One region of the Streptomyces sp. NPDC005438 genome, then DNA from elsewhere that is predicted to be linked to it. Evidence: predicted binding sites of a transcription regulator. Region 1 holds the regulator's gene; each other region holds the start of a gene.

What was found. Region 1 encodes HrcA, which represses chaperone genes, less so after heat shock. Its sites were predicted from a motif close to TTNGCACTCNGNNNNNCNGAGTGCNAA; they were not measured.
Positions count from the first base shown of each region.
Region 2: a site for HrcA is predicted at 6,079-6,105, ahead of groES (co-chaperone GroES). Genes of this name have one in related genera too.
Region 3: a site for HrcA is predicted at 5,297-5,323, ahead of ABZT14_RS01965 (FmdB family zinc ribbon protein). Genes of this name have one in related genera too.

Region 1 is NZ_JBEXEP010000001.1:1,056,048-1,063,920, reverse strand. It holds gene ABZT14_RS04415 (nitronate monooxygenase) at 1-529, opposite strand, end outside; gene dnaJ (molecular chaperone DnaJ) at 656-1,780, opposite strand; gene hrcA (heat-inducible transcriptional repressor HrcA) at 1,781-2,797, opposite strand; gene ABZT14_RS04400 (MBL fold metallo-hydrolase) at 3,054-3,764, shown strand; gene ABZT14_RS04395 (DUF3097 domain-containing protein) at 3,857-4,696, shown strand; gene hemW (radical SAM family heme chaperone HemW) at 4,752-5,990, shown strand; gene ABZT14_RS04385 (long-chain fatty acid--CoA ligase) at 6,119-7,873, opposite strand, start outside.
Region 2 is NZ_JBEXEP010000001.1:575,446-583,318, forward strand. It holds gene rimI (ribosomal protein S18-alanine N-acetyltransferase) at 1-272, shown strand, start outside; gene ABZT14_RS02430 (hypothetical protein) at 301-576, shown strand; gene ABZT14_RS02435 (LysR family transcriptional regulator) at 610-1,605, opposite strand; gene snpA (snapalysin) at 1,860-2,531, shown strand; gene ABZT14_RS02445 (methyltransferase domain-containing protein) at 2,869-4,236, opposite strand; gene ABZT14_RS02450 (polysaccharide deacetylase family protein) at 4,245-5,243, shown strand; gene ABZT14_RS02455 (AAA family ATPase) at 5,316-5,858, opposite strand; gene groES (co-chaperone GroES) at 6,255-6,563, shown strand; gene groL (chaperonin GroEL) at 6,684-7,873, shown strand, end outside.
Region 3 is NZ_JBEXEP010000001.1:490,522-498,394, reverse strand. It holds gene ABZT14_RS01980 (5-formyltetrahydrofolate cyclo-ligase) at 109-720, shown strand; gene ABZT14_RS01975 (penicillin acylase family protein) at 757-3,462, opposite strand; gene ABZT14_RS01970 (potassium/proton antiporter) at 3,691-5,169, shown strand; gene ABZT14_RS01965 (FmdB family zinc ribbon protein) at 5,333-5,704, shown strand; gene ABZT14_RS01960 (S-methyl-5'-thioadenosine phosphorylase) at 5,827-6,699, shown strand; gene ABZT14_RS01955 (hypothetical protein) at 7,773-7,873, shown strand, end outside.

The DNA of each region.
Region 1 (7,873 bases):
CCCCCTGGGCGCACACCGCGTCCGCGCCGGCCTGCTCGGCCGCCCTCGCCTCCGCCACCGTGGTCACGGTGACCACGGTGAGGGTGCCCATCCGTCGGAAGCGGCTGAGTACGTTGGCGCTGGGGCAGCCGAAGGTGAACGAGACCAGGGGTACCGGGTCGGCGTAGAGGATGGCCAGCTTGCCGTCGTAGGCGTCGTCGGTGCCCAGGTCGACGTCACCGAGCCGGGTCTCGTACCAGGCGGCCTCGCCGGCCAGTTGGTCCCGGTAGACCGACAGGGCCGCAGCGTCGGCGTTGTCCGGCTGCGGCAGGAAGAGGTTGACGCCGAAGGGGCGCCGGGTCAGCCTGCGGACGGCACGGATCTCCTCGTACATCGCCTCCGGCGTCTTGTAGCCGGCCGCCAGCGAACCCAGCCCTCCGGCCTCGCTCACCGCCGCCACCAACGCGGGCGTGGAGACACCACCCGCCATCGGCGCCTGGACGATCGGGTGTTCCGTCAGCTGCGCGAAGGAGGCGAGTGGTGGCGACATGGCTCCCGAGTGTATAGACGACACGGCGCCGTGCTGAGGGGGCGGAAGTCACCAGTCCGTGGGGAAAGTGGGGATGGACCACCACAGGGTCCACATCCCGTACGCCCGGATGTGGACCCCTCACCGTCACCGTCCGTTGAAGGCGTCCTTCAGGCGGGAGAACAGCCCCTGCTGACCGGGCTGGAACTGGCCCACCGGCCGCTCCTCGCCGCGCAACTTGGCCAGCCGGCGCAGCAGTTCCTCCTGCTCGGCGTCCAGCTTGCCGGGGGTGGTGACCTCCACGTGCACGATCAGCTGCCCCCGGCCGCCGCCGCGCAGGTGGGTCACACCGCGCTCGTGCAGCGGGATGGACTGGCCGGACTGGGTGCCCGGACGGATGTCGATGTCCTCCCGGCCGTCCAGGGTCTCCAGGGACACCTGGGTGCCCAGGGCCGCCGCCGTCATCGGGATGGTGACCGTGCAGTGCAGGTCGTCCCCACGCCGCTGGAAGGTCGAGTGCGGCGCCTCGTGGATCTCCACGTACAGGTCACCGGCCGGGCCGCCTCCGGGGCCCACCTCGCCCTCGCCGGCGAGCTGGATGCGGGTGCCGTTGTCCACACCGGCGGGGATCTTCACCGTCAGCCCCCGACGGGACCGGATACGGCCGTCGCCCGCGCACTCCTGGCAGGGGGTGGGCACCACGGTGCCGAAGCCCTGGCACTGGGGGCAGGGCCGGGAGGTCATGACCTGGCCCAGGAAGGAGCGGGTCACCTGGGAGACCTCGCCCCGGCCGCGGCACATGTCGCAGGTCTGGGCCGAGGTGCCCGGGGCGGCGCCCTCACCGGAACAGGTGGTGCACACGATGGCGGTGTCGACCTGGATGTCCTTGGTGGTGCCGAACGCCGCCTCCTCCAGCTCGATGTCCAACCGGATCATGGCGTCCTGGCCCCGACGGGTACGGGACCGGGGGCCGCGCTGGGAGGCCGTTCCGAAGAAGGCGTCCATGATGTCGGAGAAGTTGCCGAAGCCTCCGCCGAAACCGGCACCGCCGGCACCGGCGGCCGGGTCCCCGCCCAGGTCGTAGACCTGCTTCTTCTGCGGGTCGGAGAGCACCTCGTAGGCGGTGTTGATCTCCTTGAACCGGTCCTGGGTCTTGGGGTCCGGGTTCACGTCCGGGTGCAGCTCACGGGCGAGACGGCGGAACGCCTTCTTGATCTCGTCCTGTGAGGCGTCCCGGCCGACTCCGAGCACCGCGTAGTAGTCCGTCGCCACTTATGACTCCGCGAGGATCTGTCCGACGTAACGTGCCACTGCGCGTACCGCTCCCATCGTTCCGGGGTAGTCCATCCTGGTCGGTCCCACCACTCCGAGTTTGGCGACCGCCTCGTCGCCCGAACCGTAGCCGACGGAAACGACCGATGTGGAACTGAGCCCCTCGTGATCGTTCTCATGCCCGATGCGCACCGTCATACCGGAGTCGGTGGCCTCCCCCAGCAGCTTCAGCAGGACCACCTGCTCCTCCAGTGCCTCCAGCACCGGGCGGATGGTCAACGGGAAGTCCTGTCCGAAACGGGTGAGGTTGGCGGTGCCGCCGATCATCAACCGTTCCTCGGTCTCCTCGACCAGGGTGTCCAGCAGGGTCGCCAGCACGGCCGAGACCGCGCTCCGGTCCTCGGCGTCGAACCCCTCGGGGAGGTCGCGCACCAACTGGGGAACGTCGGTGAACCGCTGGCCGGCCGCGCAGCTGTTGAGCCGGGCCCGCAGGTCCGCGACGGTGGCCTCGGCGAGCGGGGTCGGGCAGTCCACGAGCCGCTGCTCCACCCGCCCGGTGTCGGTGATCAGCACCAGCATCAGCCGGGCCGGGGCCAGCGACAGCAGCTCCACGTGGCGCACCGTGGAACGGGTCAGCGACGGGTACTGCACCACCGCCACCTGCCGGGTCAGCTGCGCCAGCAGCCGAACCGTACGGCCCACCACGTCGTCCAGGTCGACCGCGCCCACCAGGAAGTTCTGGATGGCCCGGCGCTCGGCGGAGGACAGCGGCTTGACTCCGGCCAGCTTGTCGACGAAGAGGCGGTACCCCTTGTCGGTCGGGATGCGCCCGGCGCTGGTGTGGGGCTGGGCGATGTACCCGTCCTCCTCCAGGGCCGCCATGTCGTTGCGCACGGTCGCCGGGGAGACCTGGAGGTTGTGCCGCTCGGTGAGTGCCTTGGAGCCGACCGGCTCCTCCGTGCCCACGTAGTCCTGGACGATGGCGCGCAGCACCTCGAGTCTGCGTTCGCTCAGCAAGGTGCACCTCCGTCCGACGTTCCGGTGACTGTTGGCACTCTGGGCTGGGGAGTGCCAAATCGCCGTGCCCAGTGTACGGCGGAGGTACGTGACCGAGGCAAGGGTGTGCCGCCCCCCACTCCCCCGGGACTCTCCGAGCACCCGCCGTGGCGGGTGCTCGGAGCGCCGTCGGCACCGGTGACCGACCCGCTGACCGGACACGATCCAGGGGAAACCCCCTAGGCGGTGACCGGACCAGGACGCTAACGTCACCGACATGGTCAGCGCGTGGGAGGAGCTGGCGCCCGGGGTGGCCCGCAGGAGGCTGCCCGGCTGGGACGCCACCGTGGGCGCTGTCGCCGGCCCTGAGGGGGTGCTGGTGGTGGACGCCGGTGCCAGCCTGGACGAGGGCGCGGCCGTACGACGTGAGGTGGAGGCGCGCTTCGGGTGCCCGGTGACCCACCTGGTGCTCACCCACCCGCACTTCGACCACGTGCTGGGGGCCGGCGCCTTCCCCGAGGCGCGGCTGTACGGGGCGGCCGGTCTGGAGGACCGCGTCCACGGTGACCCCGAGGGGTTGCGGGAGGACGCGGTGTGCCACGGCCTGGACGCGCGACTGGCGGCCGAGGCCTGCGCGGCGCCTCCCCCACCGGCGCTCCCGGTCGAGGGGGAACTGGCCGTGTCCCTGGGTGACCGCCGGGTGGTACTGGCGTACCTGGGGCCGGCGCACACCGCCCACGACCTCGTCGTCCTGGTGCCGGGCGAGGGCGGGCACCCCCCGGTGGTGTTCTGCGGCGACCTGGTGGAGGAGTCCGGGGAGCCCCAGGCCGGGCCGGACGCCCACGGCACCAGCTGGCCCGGGACCCTGGACCGGCTGCTGGCCCTGGGCGGCCCCGACGCCCGCTACGTACCGGGCCACGGCGCGGTGGTGGACGCCCCCTTCGTGGCCGCGCAGCGGCGTACGCTCGCCGGCCGTTTCGGCGACTGAGCCCCCGGGCCCGGCACCGCGCCCCCCAACACCGGCCCCGCCACCGGAGGTTGGCCGCGCTCGTGGGTGGGGCTCGGGGGAGAATGCCTCCCATGCGCAGCCGACAGTACGGTCCCGACCTGACCCCGCCGTGGAAGAAGCGGCGGCCGGTGCCCGAGGTGCCCGCCGAACCCGACCTGGTGGTGGAGGAGGTGACCACCGGCTTCTGCGGCGCGGTCGTCCGCTGCGAGAAGACCGCCGAGGGGTTGACCGTCACCCTGGAGGACCGCTTCGGCGCCCACCGCGTCTTCCCCCTGGAACCGCGCGGATTCCTGCTGGAGGGACGCGAGGTCACCCTGGTCCGCCCCTCTTCGGCGCCGAGGGAGACCGGCCCCCGCCGTACCGCCAGCGGCTCCCTGGCGGTGCCGGACGCGCCGGCCCGGGTGGCCCGGGCCGGACGGATCTATGTGGAGGGGCGGCACGACGCCGAGCTGGTGGAGAAGGTGTGGGGCGACGACCTGCGGGTGGAGGGCGTGGTCGTGGAGTACCTGGAGGGAGTGGACCACCTGCCCACCGTGGTCGCCGAGTTCGGCCCCTCCGCCGAGGCCCGGCTGGGCGTGCTGGTGGACCACCTGGTGCCCGGCTCCAAGGAGTCACGGATCGCGGCCGAGGTCACCGACGCCCACGTGCTGGTGGTCGGCCACCCCTACATCGACATCTGGCAGGCGGTGAAACCCTCCTCGCTGGGCATCGCCTCCTGGCCCACCGTCCCGCGCGGCCAGGACTGGAAGACCGGGGTCTGCCGTGCCCTGGGCTGGCCGGAGAACACCGGCGCCGCCTGGAAGCGGATCCTGGGGTCGGTGCGCAGTTTCCGTGACCTGGAACCGGAGCTGCTGGGGCGGGTGGAGCAGCTGATCGACCATGTGACGGTCGGCGGCCCGAACGGCCCCTGAGCCAGGGGTCCGGCCGGGCTACGGGCCCCGGTGGGGATGGCGGACAATGGTGCCCATGTCCCCCTCCGCCCTGCCCGACGGCGAGCCCGTGCCCGCCGACGGTTCGCTGCCAGCCTCCGCGCTCGTGGACGCCGCGCGACGGCCCCTGGCCTTCTACCTGCACGTCCCGTACTGCGTGACCCGCTGCGGCTACTGCGACTTCAACACCTACACCGCCGAGGAACTCCGCGACCGGGACGGCACGGTGGTCGCCTCCCGGGACACCTACGCCGCGACCCTGGTGGAGGAGGTCCGGCTGGCCCGCAAGGTGCTGGGCGACGACCCGAGGCGGGTGGAGACCGTGTTCGTCGGGGGCGGTACCCCCACCCTGCTGCCCCCCGAGGACCTGGGCCGGATGCTGGAGGCGATCCGCTGTGAGTTCGGCTTCGCCGAGGACGTGGAGATCACCACCGAGGCCAACCCCGAGACGGTGGGCCCCCGCTATCTGACCGGCCTTCGGGAGGCCGGCTTCAACCGGATCTCCTTCGGGATGCAGTCCGCCCGCCGCCACGTACTGGCCGTACTCGACCGGACCCACACCCCCGGGCGGCCGGAACGCTGTGTGGCCGAGGCACGGGAGGCGGGCTTCGCCCACGTCAACCTCGACCTGATCTACGGCGCCCCCGGGGAGACCGAACAGGACTGGCAGGCCAGCCTGGACACCGTGCTGGAGACCGGCGTCGACCACGTCTCCGCCTACGCCCTGATCGTCGAGGAGGGCACTCAGCTGGCCCGGCGGATCCGTCGCGGGGAGGTGCCCCCCACCGACGACGACGTCCACGCCGACCGCTACCTCCAGGCCGAGGAGACGCTGAGCCGGGCCGGCCTGGAGTGGTACGAGGTGTCCAACTGGGCCGCCGACCCCCGCTCCCGCTGCCGGCACAACGAGCTGTACTGGACCGGGGCCGACTGGTGGGGCGCCGGCCCCGGGGCGCACAGCCACGTGGGCGGGGTCCGCTGGTGGAACGTCAAGCACCCGGCCGCCTACGCCCGGGCCCTGTCCCAGGGCCACTCCCCCGGCGCCGGCCGGGAACTCCTCACGGCGGAGGACCAGCGGGTGGAACGGATCCTGCTGGAACTGCGGCTGCGCGAGGGCTGCCCCCTGGACCTGCTGGCCCCCGAGGGGGCGCGGGCAGCCGCCGAGGCGGTGGAGCGAGGCCTGCTGGACGCCGGGGCCCACACCCGTGGGCGGGCCCAACTCACTCTGCGCGGAAGGCTGTTGGCCGACGCCGTGGTACGGGACCTGGTCGACTGAGCGACCAGGTCGGGTGGGGCCACCTCAGAGCACCGCTCTCCTCAAGCGGGTGTCGTTGCCCCGTCCCGCACGTGTGGGGGGGCGCCCACCCAGCCGGTGCGACGCCCCCCACGTGGTCCGTCAGCGCGCTACGCCTCGCGGGAACCGGCGTACATGTCGTCCAGCAGATAGCCGAACTCCCGCTCCACCACCGGGCGCTTCAGCTTCAGGCTGGGGGTGAGGTCGCCGTGCTCCACGTCCAGGTCGCGCGGCAGGATGCGGAACTTCTTGATGGTCTGCCACCTCTGCAGGCCCTCGTTCAGTTCCTTCACATGGCCGTCGATCAGCTCCCGGACCTGGTCGGAGGCGACCACCTTGGCGTACGGCTGGTCACCGAGGCCGTTCTCCTCCGCCCAGTTCATGATCGAGGGCTCGTCCAGGGCGATCAGCGCGGTGCAGAAGTTCCGGTCGGCGCCGTGCACCACGATGTTGGAGACGTACGGGCAGACCGCCTTGAACTGGCCCTCCACCTCGGCGGGGGCGATGTACTTGCCGCCGGAGGTCTTGATCAGGTCCTTCTTGCGGTCGGTGATCCGCAGGAAGCCGTCGTCCGACAGTTCGCCGATGTCCCCGGTGTGGAACCAGCCGTCGTCCTCCAGCACCTCCCGGGTCTGCTCGTCCAGCCCGTGGTATCCCTGCATCACGCCGGGGCCGCGCAGCAGGATCTCGCCGTCCTCGGCGATCCGCACCTCGGTGCCCGGAAGCGGCTTGCCCACCGTGCCGGTGCGGTAGCTCTCGCCGGGGTTCACGAAGCTCGCGGCCGAGGTCTCGGTGAGCCCGTACCCCTCCAGGATGTGCACCCCGGCGCCGGAGAAGAAGTAGCCGATGTCGGGCGCCAGTGCCGCCGAACCGGAGACGCAGGCCCGCAGCCGGCCGCCGAAGGCCTCACGCAGCTTGGCGTACACCAGCTTGTCGGCCACCGCGTGCTTGGCGCGCAGCCCCACCGGCACCGAATGGACGCCGGTGCGGCGGAAGTTGTCCTGGCTGACCTTGGCGTACTCCCGGGCCACCCCGGCCGCCCAGAGGAAGATCTTGTACTTCGCGGCGCCGCCGTCCCGCGCCTTGGCGGCCACCCCGTTGTAGACCTTCTCGAAGATCCGGGGCACGGCGGCCATGTAGGTCGGGCGGACCACCGGGAGGTTCTCGATGATCTTGTCGATACGGCCGTCCACCGCCGTACTGTGCCCCACCTCAATCTGCCCGGCGATCAGCACCTTGCCGAACACGTGGGCCAGCGGCAGCCACAGGTACTGCAGGTCGTCCTCGGTCACCAGGCTGGTCTGCTTGATCGCCTTGGCCATGTACGACCAGCAGTCGTGCGGCAGACGCACGCCCTTGGGGCGACCGGTGGTGCCGGAGGTGTAGATCAGGGTGGCCAACTGGTCCGCGCGCAGCGCGGCGACGGCCTCCTTCACACACTCGGGCTTCTCCTTGAGCCGCTCGGCACCTCGACGGATCAGCTCGTCGAGGGAGAGCACCCAACCGTCCGGGTCACCCTCGGCCGGAGTCGCGTCGGCCTCCTCGATCACCACCACGTGGGCCAGGTCGGGGAGTTCGGCCCGCCGGGCCCGTACCTTCTCCAGCTGGGAGGCGTCCTCGGCGATCAGCACCCGGCTGTCGGAGTCGGCGAGGATGTACGCCGTCTCCTCCTCCTTGGTGCTGGGGTAGACCGTGGTGGTCGCCGCCCCGGCGCACAGCACGCCCAGGTCGCACAGGATCCAGTCGACGCGGGTGCTGGAGGCCAGGGCCACCCGCTCCTCCGACCGCACCCCGAGGGCGATCAGCCCGGCCGCGATGCGGAACACCCTCTCCGCGGCCTCGCTCCAGTTGTAGGAGCGCCACTC
Region 2 (7,873 bases), 480 kb from region 1:
TGATCGACGACACCGGTGACATCCTCACCATCGGGATCGACCCCGACCACGAGGGCACCGGGCTGGGTTCCCGACTGCTGGCCGGACTGCTGGCGGCGGCCCAGGAGTTCGCCTGCGCCCAGGTGCTGCTGGAGGTGCGGGTGGACAACGAGCGGGCCCAACGGCTCTACCACCGCTTCGGTTTCGCCCCCCTGGGCGTACGGCGCGGCTATTACCAGAACGGGAAGGTCGACGCCCTGGTCATGCGCCGCCCGGCCCCCGTGGCCGGGTGACCGGGTGACTGGGAGAAGGGAGCGGACGGTGACGGTGACCGCGCTGATGTGGGAGGCCAAGGCCGCCGAGGGCCGGGGCGAACGGCTGCTGGAGTGGGCCCGCGCCGCCGAACCCGTCGGAGACGGTTCGGCCGCCCCCGGGGAGCCGCTGCGCAGGGAACACCTCACCGCGCCCGGGGGCAGGGTGCTGGTCATCACCTGGTGGGACACCGACCGGGAGGCCGCACCGCCCGAACTCCCCGAGCCGCCACCGGCGTTGCTCGCCCGCCCGGTGCACCGTTGGCGCTTCACCAGGGTCGACTGACGGCTCCCGGCACCGTACGGGCGGGGGCCCGGCTCAGCCCCGTACCGAGGCGGTCGGGGTGGGGTCCTCCATCCCCAACATCCCCTCCAGGGTGGTCTGGTGGCGCTCCAGCCAGGACTGGTAGACGGCACTGTCCTGAGCGGCCTCGATGTAGGCGTGCTGGAGTTCCGGGAACAGGACATCGATGTCAGCCGTACCTCCGGTCCGTACGGCCAGCACCAGCCGTACCGCCAGGGGGTCCCCGGCGATGGGCCGGATGGCCATGCCGGGGCGTCCCACCGAGATCGGCTGGCAGGGGGTGATCACCTCGCCGGCGGTCACCAGGTCGCCGGCGGTCATGTAGTCCCCGTGCACCACCCGGGGGTTCAGCTCCTGGGTGGCGAACAGGCGGCGGATGCCGATCCACTCGCCGTCCACCGTGGGGTCCACCATCCACTGGTCGTCGGCGAGGTCCATCAGGTCGAACTCGTCCTTGTGGACCTGGGGATGGCGTTCGGTCACCGCCATGAACTGCGGCTCGCGCTCCAACAGCACCCGGGTCTCGATGCCCTCGGGGAAGTTCAGCGGGGAGCCCTCGACCTCGTGCGCGTACACCGCGTCCAACTGGTTGGAGGCCAGCATCTGCAACAGGGCGTTGGCGGACACGTCGATGTGGATGGTGGTGTCGGTCTCCGGCAGGCGCTCGTGCAGACGGCGCAGCCAGCGGGAGAGCGTACGGCTGCCGGTGCTGCCGACGCGGAGTCTCTGTCCCCCCGAGGCGTGACCGGCCGCCTCTCTGACCTCGTTCATCAGGGCGTCCATCTCGGCCACGATGGGCCGGGCACGGCCCAGCACGGAACGTCCCAACGGTGTGGGCTTGCTCCCCTCGCGTCCCCGAGTGAACAGCTCACCACCGACTGCCTGTTCTATTCGCCGGAGCTGTGTCGTCAAGGAAGGCTGCGTCATCCCCAGCTGACGCGCTGCCTTACGGACACTGCCCGATTCGGCGATCGCGCACAGGGCGCGAAGATGCCTGACTTCGAGCTCCACCCGCGGAGCATAACGGCACCTCAGACAGCGTCGCCAGAGCGCGGAGGGGAGTGGTAGCTCTCAGCTTGGTGAGCGGTCACTCTCCGGGTATGCGTTTGGGCTATCGCGTACCGGCATCGTCCGCAATCCGCGCTCATGTCACAGACTCTCCTCGTCGGTATGCGCATTCATGCAGGGGTCCTGCCGTCTTGAGCCACCCCCCTCAGCTCGACGGAGCGGGGCGGTGGGGCCCCCGACAACGAGTTGGAGTTCCCTTGAGATCTCTCGCCTCCGCGGCTGCGGTAACCCTGGGTCTCGGCCTCGCCGCCGCCGGACTCACCGCGGGTACCGCTTCCGCGACCACCCCCCACGCGACCCCCCACAAGGCTCCGTCCGCCACCGCCAGCTACACCGGCGAGAACGAGGCCGGCAACAAGGCCTTCTTCGAGGCCGTATGGAAGTCGGTGAAGGCCAAGCGCGCCGCCAACCCGGGCGCCACCGCCGTCACCGTCACCTACGACGCCAGCCAGGCGCCCACCTTCAGCGCCCAGATCGCCCGCAGCACGGACATCTGGAACTCCTCGGTCAGCAACGTCACCCTCCAGGAGGGTGCCAACGCCGACTTCGAGTACCGCGAGGGCGACGACCCCCGTGGCTCCTACGCCAGCACCGACGGCCACGGCCACGGCTACATCTTCCTGGACTACGCGCAGAACCAGGAGTACGACTCCACCCGGGTCACCGCCCACGAGACCGGGCACGTCCTGGGCCTTCCCGACCACTACGAGGGCCCCTGTAGCGAGCTGATGTCCGGTGGCGGCCCCGGCACCTCCTGCACCAACTCGCAGCCGGACGCCAACGAGATCTCCCAGGTCGACCAGCTGTGGCAGAACGGTGTCCTCAGCGCCTTCGACAAGAGCCCGCTGGGCAAGGCCGCCTTCCGGTAAACCCGGGTGAACGGCCGTCCCTCGTAGGGCGCCTCGGCGCCCTCACGAACCCGGGACACCCGGCCTGACCCACGCCGGCCGGGTGTCCCGTTCCACCCCCACGCGCCTACCGACACCCCACCCCGTCCCTACGACCTCCCCACGACCGAACGGTGAGCCTCCCACGCGGCCCCCGGGCCGCCACCGTTCTTCGAGGGCCCCGGCTCCGGGCTCCACCCGTTTCCAGGGCCCCTCCCCGTCAGCGGGGAGAACGATCCGCCACCCCCACCCTGGCCCGCTCGCGCCACCCCCGACGGTCCCCTCCCTCGGGGGCGACGACGCCAGGTGAGCGGAACGCTCAGGGAAGCGGGCGCCCCACCAGCATGGTCGGGGCGCCCGCGACCCGCGTGAGGAACACCGTCGCCGCGTTCGGCCCGCTCGGCCGCACCTTCTTGCGCAGTTCCTCCGGCGACACCGCCGAGCCGCGCTTCTTCACCGTCAACGACCCCACCTCACGTTCCCGCAGCAGCGCCCGCAGCCGCTTCACGTGGAACGGCAGTACGTCGGTGATCTCGTACCCGGTCGCGAACCGGCTCTCCACCCTCGCGTCCCCGGTCACATAGGCGATGGTCGGGTCGACCAGCCGGCCGCCCACCTCCTCGGCGACCGCCGCGACCAGGTGGGCGCGTACCACCGCACCGTCCGGCTCGTACAGGTAACGCCCCACCGGCCCCACCTCGGGCACGCCCAGAGCCGCCTCACCCCCGGCCACCGACAGCGAGCCCCCCGAGGGCAGTACGGTCGCCGTCACCGTCCCCGGGGCTCCGGTGCCGAACCACAGCACCGCCTCCTTCACCTCGCCCCGGTCCGAGGTCCACTCCGCCTCGGCCTCCTCGGGCACCAGCTCGTGCGGGATGCCCGGCGCCACCTTCAGCGCGGCCACCCCGACCCGGCGCGCCGCCTCGACGGCCCAGGACAGGGGCGGGGAGTAGGCCTCCGGGTCGAAGATCCGCCCACCCCCGTGGCCCCGGCCGCCTCCGCCGCCGGGAGCCGGGCCGTCACCCCCACGGGCCGGAGCGGGACTGTTGATCCGCCGAGCCGGAGCTGAGCTGTTGATCCGGCGGGCCGGATCAACGAACAGCGCCTCCTGGCCGGCGAGTTCGACCTCCTCCACCCGCCCACACCGCACCTCGATCAGGTCCGCCAGCCCCAGCGCCTCGGCGTTCGCCCGGGCCACCGCGCAGGTCAACGGATCCTGGTCCACCGCCAGCACCCTCAGCCCGGCCCGGGCCAGCGCCACCGCGTCGCCGCCGACCCCACAGCACAGGTCCGCGACCCGTGTCACGCCCAGCCCCCGGAACCGCTCCGCGCGGTGGGCGGCCACGGTGGCCCGGGTCGCCTGCTCCACCCCGTTCGGGGTGAAGTACATCCGGGCCGCGTCCCGGTCACCGAACTTCGCCCGGGCCCGCTGGCGCAGTCGGGCCTGGCCCAGCGCGGCCGACACCAGCTCGGGAGGGTGGTCGCGCCGCAGCCGGGTGGCGAGGGTCAACTCCTCGGCGGGGTCGTGGTCCTGGAGCTGTGCCAGCAGCCGCTGCCCCTCGGGGGAGAGCAGGGCCGCGAGAGGGGCGTCAGGGTGGTCGTTCACCGGCCCATTGTGGGCCAACGGGTGGATGCCGCCGCCGCGCCGGGGTGTCTGACGTACGGCTCGTGGTCCCCCTGGAACCATGCCGAGGTATGCGATTTGTACGACAGGCGTACAAAAGGGGTGACGCCCTCTGTCAGCCGGGCGACGCTCACCCACCCGACTCCCGACAGGTCGCGGTACGTGGGGCGGTGGCCGCTCTGCTGCTGGCGCTGACCGCCACCGCCTGCGGCGACCCGCACCCGCAGCGCGCCCCCGGCGAGGGCGACCGCGCCGACCCAGGCTCCTCGGTGGAGAGCGCCGACCCCCGACCCCCCGACCACGCCCCGCCCGCCCGTTCCCTGACCCACTACGCCGAGCGGCTCCTGGCCGAGCACCGGCGCCGCCAAGTGGCCGCCGAGCACTGGAAGTTGGCGCGCCCACCCCTGACGCCGCCGCCCCCGCCGGCCGTCAAGCCCCGACTCCACACCCCGCACGGCTTCCGCGCCGCACCCGGCGAGGACCGCGTCCCGAAGGTGATCACCCGGGTCCCGACCCGGGAGAAGGTCGTGTTCATCACCGTGGACGACGGGGACCACCAGAGCCCCGCCCTGTCCAGGATGCTGGCCGACCTGGACGTCCCGATCAGCGCCTTCCTCACCCACGACGAGGTGGGCGGGGGCTACCCGTACTTCCGCACGCTGCGCCGACAGGGGGTGGCCGCCCACAACCACACCCTCACCCACCCCTACCTGCCGCGCCTCTCCACCCGTCAGCAACGGCGGGAGATCTGTGACCAACAGGACAACCTGGAACGGGAGTTGGGGGAGCGCCCCCGCTTCTTCCGACCCCCGTTCGGGGCGTACGACCGCCGGACCCTCGACGTCGCCGCCTCCTGTGGGGTGGAGGTGGTGCCCCTGTGGAGCGAGGAGGCGTTCCCGGACCGGCTGGAGTACCGCGACGGCGACAGGCTGCGCCCGGGCGACATCATCCTCACCCACTTCCGGGGACCCGGCGACTGGAACGGCACCATGCCCCAGGCCATCCGCCGCATCCTCAAGGAGGCCACCGACCAGGGGTTCGCGGTCGCCCGGCTGGAGGACTACCTCTGACGAGCCCGACGTGCCCGGCGCCGGGGCCCGTGCTCCGGCGCCTCGGGGCCCCGTGCCCCAGAGCCCCGGAGGTCAGGCGACGCGGGCGTGGGGCAGCTGTTCCAGGATCGTGGTGACCGTCTCCTCGGGGGACTGGTCGGAGGTGTCCAGCCACAGGCCCAGGTCCGGTGTACCAGTACGCAGGGCCCGGTCGAGCGCCTCGACGGTCCACGCCCCGTACCCGGACTTGGCCCGGCCGGCCTCCCGGGCGCGCACCGCCCGGGGGGAGGGCGCCAGCACCACGACGTACAGCGGACGGGTGCGCACCGAGGTCACGAAGTGGCTCAACTCCCCGCCCAGTACGACGTCCTGGACGACCACCGTCCACCCCTCGCGGGCGTACCCGTCGGCCACCGTCGCGGTCAGCCGGTGACGGGTGCGCAGCTGGGCCAGTGCCTCCGGGTTCTCCTCGGGCAGGGTCTCCTGTCGGCCGGAGACGATCATGCGGCGGAAGACGTCTCCGCGTAGGTGGACCGACCGGGGCAGCCGCTCGGCCAGGGCCTGCGCCACGGTGGACTTGCCCGAGGCCATGACGCCGGTGAGCAACAGCACGGCGGGGCCGGGTTCCTGGACCACGTGGACCTCACTTCCGGGTGTCGGCCGACCGCGTCCGGGAGCGGGAGCGTGGGTGCCGGCCGTCGGGGGTGGGTGGCGCCACCCGGGCCGGGTCAGCGTAGGCGGCGCCGCGAGGGCGGCCAAGCGGTTTTTGCGCCGTCCCACGAGGGGGCCTGAGGGGATGAGGCGCAGGTCAGCGGCGTTCCGGGGTGCGGTCGAAGTGACGCACCGGGCCACTTCGTTGGCACTCTAGTTGACGGAGTGCTAACCGACGCATAATGTCGGCGTTGGCACTCCCCAATGAAGAGTGCCAATCACCGCGCGACAGGCGGATCCGGCACCCGCGACGACGGATCCACCAGGTCGCCACCCCAGACATTTCAGCCCCGTGAGATCTCCGAAGGGGGAGGTCGGATCGTGACGACCGCCAGTTCCAAGGTTGCCATCAAGCCGCTTGAGGACCGCATCGTGGTCCAGCCGCTCGACGCCGAGCAGACCACGGCCTCGGGCCTGGTCATCCCGGACACCGCCAAGGAGAAGCCCCAGGAGGGCACCGTCCTGGCCGTGGGCCCGGGCCGTTTCGAGGACGGCAAGCGCCTGCCGCTTGACGTCTCCGTCGGCGACATCGTGCTCTACAGCAAGTACGGCGGCACCGAGGTGAAGTACAGCGGCGAGGAGTACCTCGTCCTCTCGGCCCGCGACGTGCTCGCGATCGTCGAGAAGTAAGCCACTCGTTCGCTTGCCGAACGCGCCCTGGGCCCGCGTCTGAACGGGAATCCGTAGACAGCCGGGGCCTGGGGCGTCGTTCGTTTCCCAGGACCGAAGGAATACGAGGGACATCCAGCCATGGCGAAGATCCTGAAGTTCGACGAGGACGCCCGTCGCGCCTTGGAGCGCGGCGTCAACCAGCTCGCCGACACCGTGAAGGTGACGATCGGCCCCAAGGGCCGCAACGTCGTCATCGACAAGAAGTTCGGTGCCCCCACCATCACCAACGACGGCGTGACCATCGCCCGTGAGGTGGAGGTCGAGGACCCCTACGAGAACCTCGGCGCCCAGCTGGTGAAGGAGGTGGCGACCAAGACCAACGACATCGCGGGTGACGGCACCACCACCGCCACCGTGCTCGCCCAGGCCCTGGTGCGCGAGGGTCTGCGCAACGTCGCCGCCGGCGCCTCCCCCGCCGCCCTGAAGAAGGGCATCGACGCCGCCGTCAAGGCCGTCTCCGACGAGCTGCTGGCCACCGCCCGGCCGATCGACTCCAAGGAGGACATCGCCGCCGTCGCCGCGCTGTCCGCCCAGGACAAGCAGGTCGGCGAGCTGATCGCCGAGGCCATGGACAAGGTCGGCAAGGACGGTGTGATCACCGTCGAGGAGTCCCAGACCTTCGGCCTGGAGCTGGACTTCACCGAGGGCATGGCCTTCGACAAGGGCTACCTCTCCCCGTACATGGTCAGCGACCAGGAGCGGATGGAGGCCGTCCTCGACGACCCGTACATCCTGATCCACCAGGGCAAGATCTCCTCCATCCAGGACCTGCTGCCCCTGCTGGAGAAGGTCATCCAGGCCGGCAGCTCCAAGCCGCTGCTGATCATCGCCGAGGACGTCGAGGGCGAGGCCCTGTCCACCCTGGTGGTCAACAAGATCCGTGGCACCTTCAACGCCGTCGCGGTGAAGGCCCCCGGCTTCGGTGACCGCCGCAAGGCGATGCTCGGCGACATGGCGACCCTCACCGGCGCCACCGTCATCGCCGAGGAGGTCGGCCTCAAGCTCGACCAGGCCGGCCTGGAGGTGCTCGGCACCGCCCGCCGGGTCACCGTCACCAAGGACGACACCACCATCGTGGACGGCGCCGGCAAGTCCGACGACGTCCAGGGCCGGGTCGCCCAGATCAAGGGCGAGATCGAGGCCACCGACTCCGACTGGGACCGCGAGAAGCTGCAGGAGCGGCTGGCCAAGCTGGCCGGTGGCGTCTGCGTGATCCGCGTCGGCGCGGCCACCGAGGTCGAGCTGAAGGAGAAGAAGCACCGTCTGGA
Region 3 (7,873 bases), 570 kb from region 1:
TGGGATTATGCGCAGGATAAGGGTCCGTGAAGAGTCGGAAACGTCCTGTGACAGGGCCGGCCGTCTCCCTGCCCGGGGGCGTGGGAGAAGCCGGGGAACGACGGAGGGGTGAACGTGACCGGGGCCGGACGCGACAAGCGGGAGTGGCGACGGGAGTTGCTGGCGGCCAGGTCCCGTCGGCCGGAGCGAGAGCGTGCCGAGGCGGGGCGGCTGCTGGCCCTGCGGGGGCGGGAACTGCCGGAACTGGCCGGGGCCGCCACGGTGGCCGCCTACGTCTCGGTGGGCGGCGAGCCCCCCACCGGGCCGTTGCTGGACGCGTTGTGGACAGACGGGGTGCGGGTGCTGCTGCCGGTGTTGCGGGGGGACGACGACCTGGACTGGGCGCCCTACGAGGGGCCGGACCGGCTGGCGCCCAGCCAGCTCCCGGGGCGTATGCGGTTGTGGGAGCCGGTGGGGCCACGGCTGGGTGTGGCGGCGGTGACCGGGGCGGAGGTGGTGCTGTTGCCGGGGCTGGCGGTGGACGGGGCGGGGCACCGGCTGGGTCGGGGCGGCGGCAGCTACGACCGGGTGCTGGCCCGGTTGGACGCGGCCGGGGTGGACCCGGCGCTGGTGGTGCTGCTGTACGACGAGGAGCTGCTCCCGGTCGTCCCCCACGAGCCCCATGACCGGCTGGTGCGGGCGGTGTTGACGCCCTCGGGGGTGCGCCGGCTGGAGGGCTGACCACCCCGGGGGCGGCCCGGGGTGGTCAGCGCGGGGTCAGGGGGTGAACGCCATCTTGTCCTCGGTGGAGCGTTCGACGGCGGACTCGGTGTAGGGGAAGGGGAGTAGCTCGCCCCGGGACCACTTGTCCGTCTGGTCGGTGTAGTGGCTGTGGTAGGCGTGGCCGGAGGCTCCGGTGAGGTTGATCCAGCGGGACCTGTCGAAGTCGTCGAGGTTGACGACCATCCTCATCGAGGGCACCCACACCACCTCGTAGCCGCCGGCGGCGTTCCAGCCGGTGGCGTTGACCGTGTCCTTACCGCCCTGGACGTTCCAGGGGCCGCGGTTCAGCAGGCGCTTGACGAGGCCGGGGCCTCCGGTGCCCAGGGTCTGGTTGCGCAGGGTCAGTTGGTGCAGCCGGCCCCAGGACCAGTCGTCGACGTCCTTGCCCAGTCGGGAGGTCAGCTCCCAGCGGGCTTCCTGCATGGCGTGGGCCAGCAGTTCGTCGCGGTTGCGGTCGCCCTTGTCGCGGCCCCGGTCGGCGGTCTTCCACCAGTCGTTGTCGGGGTCCTCCAGGAGGGTGCGCACCACCTCGAACCAGCGGTCGCCGCCGTCGGGTTGGGCGCTTTCGGGGTCGCGCTGGCCGCATTCGCGGACCAGTCGGCTGCCGCCGTCGAGGTCCTCGGGGGGCCCGGAGTCGTCGGTGGGCTTGACGGTGAGGCACTCGCCCTTGACCCGTACCTCCTTGGGCAGCTTGTTGCCGAAGGCGAGCTGGAGGAGGTTGCGCCAGACGGCGTTGAAGTAGGCGGCGGAGGAGGAGTCCGCGTTCTGCTGGTAGTCCCAGTCCTTCAGCAGTTCCTGGGCCTCGCGGACGTAGCCGTCCTTGACCTTGGTCTTGAGCAGGTAGGGCACCAGCAGGGCGGCGATCTCGCTGCGGTTGTCCATCTGCATGGACTGCATGTCGTCCATGGAGACCTTGCCGCCGTCCTTGATCTTCTCCCGGATCAGGGTGTCGATCCGTTGGCTGCGGGCGCCGTAGGACCAGTCGTCGGTGAGTTCGTGGGCGTAGTCGTCGCGGTCGATGACGGCCTGGTTGGCGGTGACGATGTAGCCGCGCTTGGGGTTGTACTCCCAGGGCAGCGCGGACTGGGGGATGTAGCCCTTCCAGCGGTAGTCGGGGTCCCAGCCGGGTGCCGGGTAGCGGCCGTCGCCCTTGCCCCGCACCGGGATCTTCCCGGGCGCCTGGTAGCCGATGTTGCCCTTGGTGTCGGCGTAGATGAGGTTCTGGGAGGGGACGGCGAAGTCCCTGGCGGCGGCCCGGAAGTCGGTGAAGTCGGCGGCGCGGTTGAGCTTGAACAGCGCGTCCACGGTGGTGGACGGTTGCAGGGCGGTCCACCGCAGGGAGACGGCGTACCCGTCGCCCCGGTCGGGCGCCGCGTTGCGCACCGGGGCCTCGTTGCCGACCTTGCCGAGTTCCTTGCTGCGGTCGGAGATGATCGGGCCGTTGTTGGTCTCGCGGACGGTGATGGTGCGGGACTTGCCGCCGGCGACCTTGATCACCTCCTCGCGGGTCCTGTACGGCACCTGCTTGTCGCCGTACTGGTACTTCCCGTCGCTGAGCTTCTGCAGGTACAGGTCGGTCACGTCGGCGCCGAGGTTGGTCAGCCCCCAGGAGATGTTCTGGTTGTGGCCGATGACCACCCCGGGCATCCCGGAGAAGGTGAACCCGGACACGTCGAAGGGGCAGGAGGCGCTGACGGTCCGGCAGTGCAGCCCCATCTGGTACCAGACGGAGGGCAGTTGGGGCGCCAGGTGCGGGTCGTTGGCCAGCAGGGGCTTGCCGGTGGTGGTGTGCGAGCCGGATACCACCCACGAGTTGGAGCCGATGCCCGAACCGTTGGGTCCCAGCCCGCCGGGGATCTTGTCGAGGGCCTGACTGACCCTGGACAGCTGCTTGTTGACCCGCTGGCCGGCCTGCTGGGCGTCGACGGTGCCGCCGTTGGCCCGGGGTGCCTTGGCCTGGCGGTCGAAGGTCTTGGAGCCGGCCCTGAGTCCGCCCTCCCGCACGATCGGCTTGTTCCGGTCGTACGGGTACGAGGGGTAGAGGTCCTCGACCTGGTCCTCGCTGAGCCGGCTGGTCAACAGGGAGCGGTCGATCTCCTGTTGCATGTTGCCGCGCAGGTCCCAGGCCATGGCCTTGAGCCAGGCGACGGAGTCGGCGGGGGCCCACTTGGCCGGCTCGTAGTCGTTGCTGAGGTCCAGCACCGCGTACTCCACGGAGGCGGCGGAGCCCTTGTGGTCGGCGAGGTAGGCGTTGACCCCGGCCGCGTAGCTCCTGAGGTACTGCTTGGTGGAGTCCGACAGCGAGGCGTACTCGCGCTCGGCGACCTTGCGCCAGCCGAGGGTGCGCAGGAAGGCGTCGGTCTCCACCTGCCCCTCACCGAACATCTCCGAGAGCCGACCGGCCGTCATGTGCCGTCGTACGTCCATCTCCCAGAAGCGGTCCTGCGCGTGCACGTACCCCTGGGCGAGGAACAGGTCCTTGGCGTTGTCGGCGTAGACCTGGGGCACGCCGCTCCCGTCCCGCTTGACGGTGACGGGATCTGACAGCCCCTCAACCTGTAGCGAGCCGGTGGTCTGCGGGAAGGAGTCGCGCACCGAGCTGATGCCCCAGAAGGTTCCGCCCCCGATCCCCGCGACGAGGACCAACACGACCACGATCACCAGGATTCGGGTACGAGGGGAACGCTTCTTGTCGGGCATCGCTGTCCTTCGAGACGTGGCGGATCCAGCATCCGGGCACCGGGGTCCGTGCTGAAGCCACCTTAGGACGACGCCACCGGGTGCCCGCAGCCAGCCGTCAGAGAAGTCCGATTTTCAAGCGATGGTAAATTTCCAGCCTCTCCCGACGACTCCGCCCGCCACCGTGAGCACCCGTGCTCGCCGAGCGAGAGGAACCAGCCCCTGAGTGTCGACCGTCTGAACGTGCTGATGCTGATCAGCGCCCTGGTGGTGCTGGTGGCCGTGGCCGCGGTGCGCGTCTCCAGTCGTAGCGGACTGCCCAGCCTGCTGATCTACCTGGGCATCGGTGTCGCCCTCGGGCAGGACGGCCTCGGCCTCAACTTCGACGACGCCGAACTCACCCGCGTCCTGGGGTACGCGGCCCTGGTGGTGATCCTCACCGAGGGCGGGCTGGGCACCCAGTGGCGCCACATCCGCACCGCCGTACCGGTGGCCGCCTCGCTGGCCACCGTCGGAGTGGCGGTCAGTGTCGGGGCGACCGCCGCGGCGGCCCACTACCTCATCGGCCTGGACTGGCAGACCTCACTGATCATGGGGGCGGTGGTGTCCCCCACCGACGCCGCCGCGGTCTTCTCGGTGCTGCGCAGGGTCCCGCTGCCGTCCCGGCTGACCGGTGTCCTGGAGGCCGAGTCGGGGTTCAACGACGCCCCCGTGGTGATCGTGGTCGTCGCCTTCTCCGCGCACACCTCCCACGTCTGGTACGTCCTGATCGGCGAGATCGCCCTGGAGTTGGCGATCGGCCTGCTGGTCGGGTTCGCGGTCGGCAAGTTCGGCGAGCTGTCCATGCGCAGGGTCGCCCTGCCGGCCTCCGGCCTCTACCCGATCGCGGTGATCACCTTCTGCACGCTGGCCTACTCCGGCGGCGCGCTCGCCCACGGCAGCGGCTTCCTCGCCGTGTACGTCGCGGCGGTGATCCTGGGCAACGCCAAGCTGCCGCACCGGCCGGCGACCCGGGGCTTCGCCGAGGGGCTGGCCTGGATCGCGCAGATCGGCCTGTTCGTCCTGCTGGGCCTACTGGTGTCCCCCCACGAACTGGCCGACGACTTCTGGCCGGCCATCGTGGTGGGCCTGGCCCTCACCCTGGTCGCCCGCCCGCTGTCGGTGCTGCTGAGCGTGGCCCCGTTCCGGCTGCCCTGGCGGGACGTGACCCTGCTGTCCTGGGCCGGGCTACGAGGAGCGGTGCCCATCGTGCTGGCCACCATCCCGGTGGTGGCCCAGGTGGAGTCCAGCAGCCGGGTGTTCAACATCGTCTTCGTCCTGGTGGTGGTGTTCACCCTGCTCCAGGGGCCCACCCTGCCGTGGCTCGCCCGCCGGCTCCATCTGAGCACCCGGGGCGCCGCGATGGACGTGGAGATCGAGTCCGCCCCGCTGGAACGGCTCCGTGGTCACCTGCTGTCCGTCGCCATCCCCGAGGGCTCGCGGATGCACGGGGTGGAGGTGCGCGAACTGCGGCTGCCCCCGGGGTCGGCGGTGACCCTGGTGGTGCGGGACGGCACGAGCTTCGTCCCCCAGGTGGACACCGCGCTCCGGCAGGGGGACGAACTGCTGGTGGTCGCCACCGACCAGGTTCGGGACGCCGCCGAACGCCGGCTGGTCGCGGTCGGCCGGGGCGGCAAGCTCGCCGGCTGGCTGGGCACCGGGGGCAGTACGGCCAGTGGCCCGGCCTGACGGCCACGACCCGCGCGGCCCCCTCTCCCCCAGCCCGTCCGACGTGGCAGGTCCGGGGTGTGAGCCATGTCGTACCGGCCCCGCGGCGGTGGACTACGGGCCGGAAATACTGCACGATAGGTCGTCGTTAGCACTCCCAAGGGAAGAGTGCCAGGAGGGAAAAGTGCCGACCTACCAGTACCAGTGCACCGAGTGCGGCGAGGGCCTTGAGGTGGTGCAGAAGTTCACCGAGGACTCGCTGACCGAGTGCCCCGCCTGCCAGGGCCGCCTGAAGAAGGTGTTCTCCGCGGTCGGCATCGTGTTCAAGGGCTCCGGGTTCTACCGCAACGACAGCCGCAGCGGCTCCAGCTCGTCCGGTTCCTCGGCGCCCTCCGCCTCCAAGGACTCCAAGGAATCGAAGGACTCCAGCTCCTCGGCCAAGAGCGAGAGCTCCTCCTCGGACAGCGGCAAGTCCTCCTCCGATTCGTCCGGTTCCTCGGGCTCCTCGGCTTCCAAGGACTCCGGCGGCAAGACCCCGGCCTCGACCTCCGCCTGATCCGACCCCGCCCCGCCGCCCTCGGCGGTGGGGCGCCCGGGTTCGTGGGAACCACCGCGCGGTCAGCGATCGGGTGGGCCGAGCCCCTGCCGGTGGCGGAGGGCTCCTCGTAGGGTGAGCCCATGAGCGAACAGGGCAGTCAGGCCAGGCAGGCACAGTCACCGACCGACGGTCACGCGGAGATCGGCGTCATCGGTGGTTCCGGCTTCTACTCCTTCCTCGACGACGTGACCGAGGTCCAGGTCGAGACGCCGTACGGCGACCCCAGCGACGTGCTGTTCCTGGGCGAGGTGTCCGGCCGGAGGGTCGCCTTCCTGCCCCGGCACGGGCGGGGGCACCACCTGCCGCCGCACCGCATCAACTACCGCGCCAACCTCTGGGCCCTGCGCTCGGTGGGCGTACGCCAGGTGCTCGCCCCCTGCGCCGTGGGCGGACTGCGCCCGGAGCACGGGCCCGGCACCCTGCTGGTGCCCGACCAGTTGGTGGACCGCACCAAGTCCCGTGTGCAGACCTACTTCGACGGCGAACCCCTCCCCGACGGCACGGTGCCCAAGGTGGCCCACGCCACCTTCGCCGACCCCTACTGCGAGACCGGTCGCCGCACCGTCCTCAAGGCCGCCGCCGGCCAGGACTGGGCGGCCGTGGACGGCGGCACCCTGGTGGTCGTCGAGGGCCCCCGCTTCTCCACCCGCGCCGAGTCCCTCTGGCACGCGGCACAGGGCTGGTCGGTGGTCGGGATGACCGGGCACCCCGAGGCGGTGCTGGCTCGGGAACTCGGCCTGTGCTACTCCGCGATCTCCCTGGTCACCGACCTGGACGCGGGTGCCGAGACGGGCGAGGGGGTCTCCCACGAGGAGGTCATGAGGGTCTTCTCGCAGAACGTCGACCGGCTGCGCGGGGTTCTCTTCGACGCCGTGGGCCAACTGCCCGGTGAACGTTCCTGTGGCTGCGCCGACGCCCTGGGGGGTATGGACACCGGGTTTCCCCTGCCGTAGCGGTTGCTGTCACGAGCCTCGGGGCCGGGGCGGCCGAACATCGGCTGCCCCGGCCCCGCTCCGTACGGCGGCCAGTGCAGAGCCCGGCGCCGCCGTACGGTGCGGATCAGCCGTCAGCTCTCCTGCGGGGGCGGCGTGGGTCGGACGGGCCTTCGACCCCGGTCGGGCCCCCACCGGTTTCGCGGTACGGGAGCGGGCGAACGGCACCGCTCCGGTGGGGTACGCGCGGTTGCCGACACGAGATGTGGCGCGCCGGGCCCGTACCAGCTGTCCTGCCGTCAACCCCCTCACGCGGCAAGGAACTTGACCTCCACGAGCTTCCGGCTCCCAGAGGGAAACCCTGCCCTGACGGTCAGTCACCCGGCGGCCCGTCAGCGTCCCGGTGCGCCTACGGACGGAGGGGCCTGCCCTGGGTTCGGCCGGGGTTATCCACAACCGGCGAGTTGTCCACAGGCCTCAGCGGGATCTGGTGATCGCGGGCAAGGTGTGCGTACGGGGGCCGTGGCGGTTCGTCAACGGGTCACGGATCCTCCGTCAACCACCCACCGCGCTTCCCCGCCCAGGACGGATGCCCCATGGCTCACCACCCCGACTCCCCCACCTGGCAGACCACTTCACCGACTGGCCCGCGCCCTCGGACCGGGGAGGCCGGCCACCCCGGGCGCCCGCCCAGAGGCACCGCCCCGAGGGGAGGACCCGGCCCACGGCCGGGCCAGCCACCGGCTCCGCCACGACACGGAACCCCTCCCCACCCCCGACCGCACCAGGCCCCGCCTCGCCCCTCCCCCAGCCCGCACGGCCACCCCGGCCGACCCTGGCACCCCGACGGTTCGCCGCCCCCTGGTGGTTCCCGGCCCCCTGGCGGGCAGCGCCCCACCACGAGTACGGGGCCACGGGGGCGCCCCGGATCGGCGTCCCCGCCCGACGGCACCCCCGGAGGCGGGCACGCCACCGACGTCGCACCTCCGGGGGTGAACCGTCCCGGGAGGGCACCGCACGGGCTCAACAGTTCGGCCAGCGACCCGAGTTCACCCCCTTCGAGGTTCAGCCCGGCACCCCCACCGTCCCGTGCGGTGCCGGAGTTCGCGGCGGTACGCGTCGGGGCGGGCCGCCACCGGTCACGGCGGGCGCACCGCCGTGGGCAACGGGCCTGGCGTGGCTGGGTGGTGGCCGG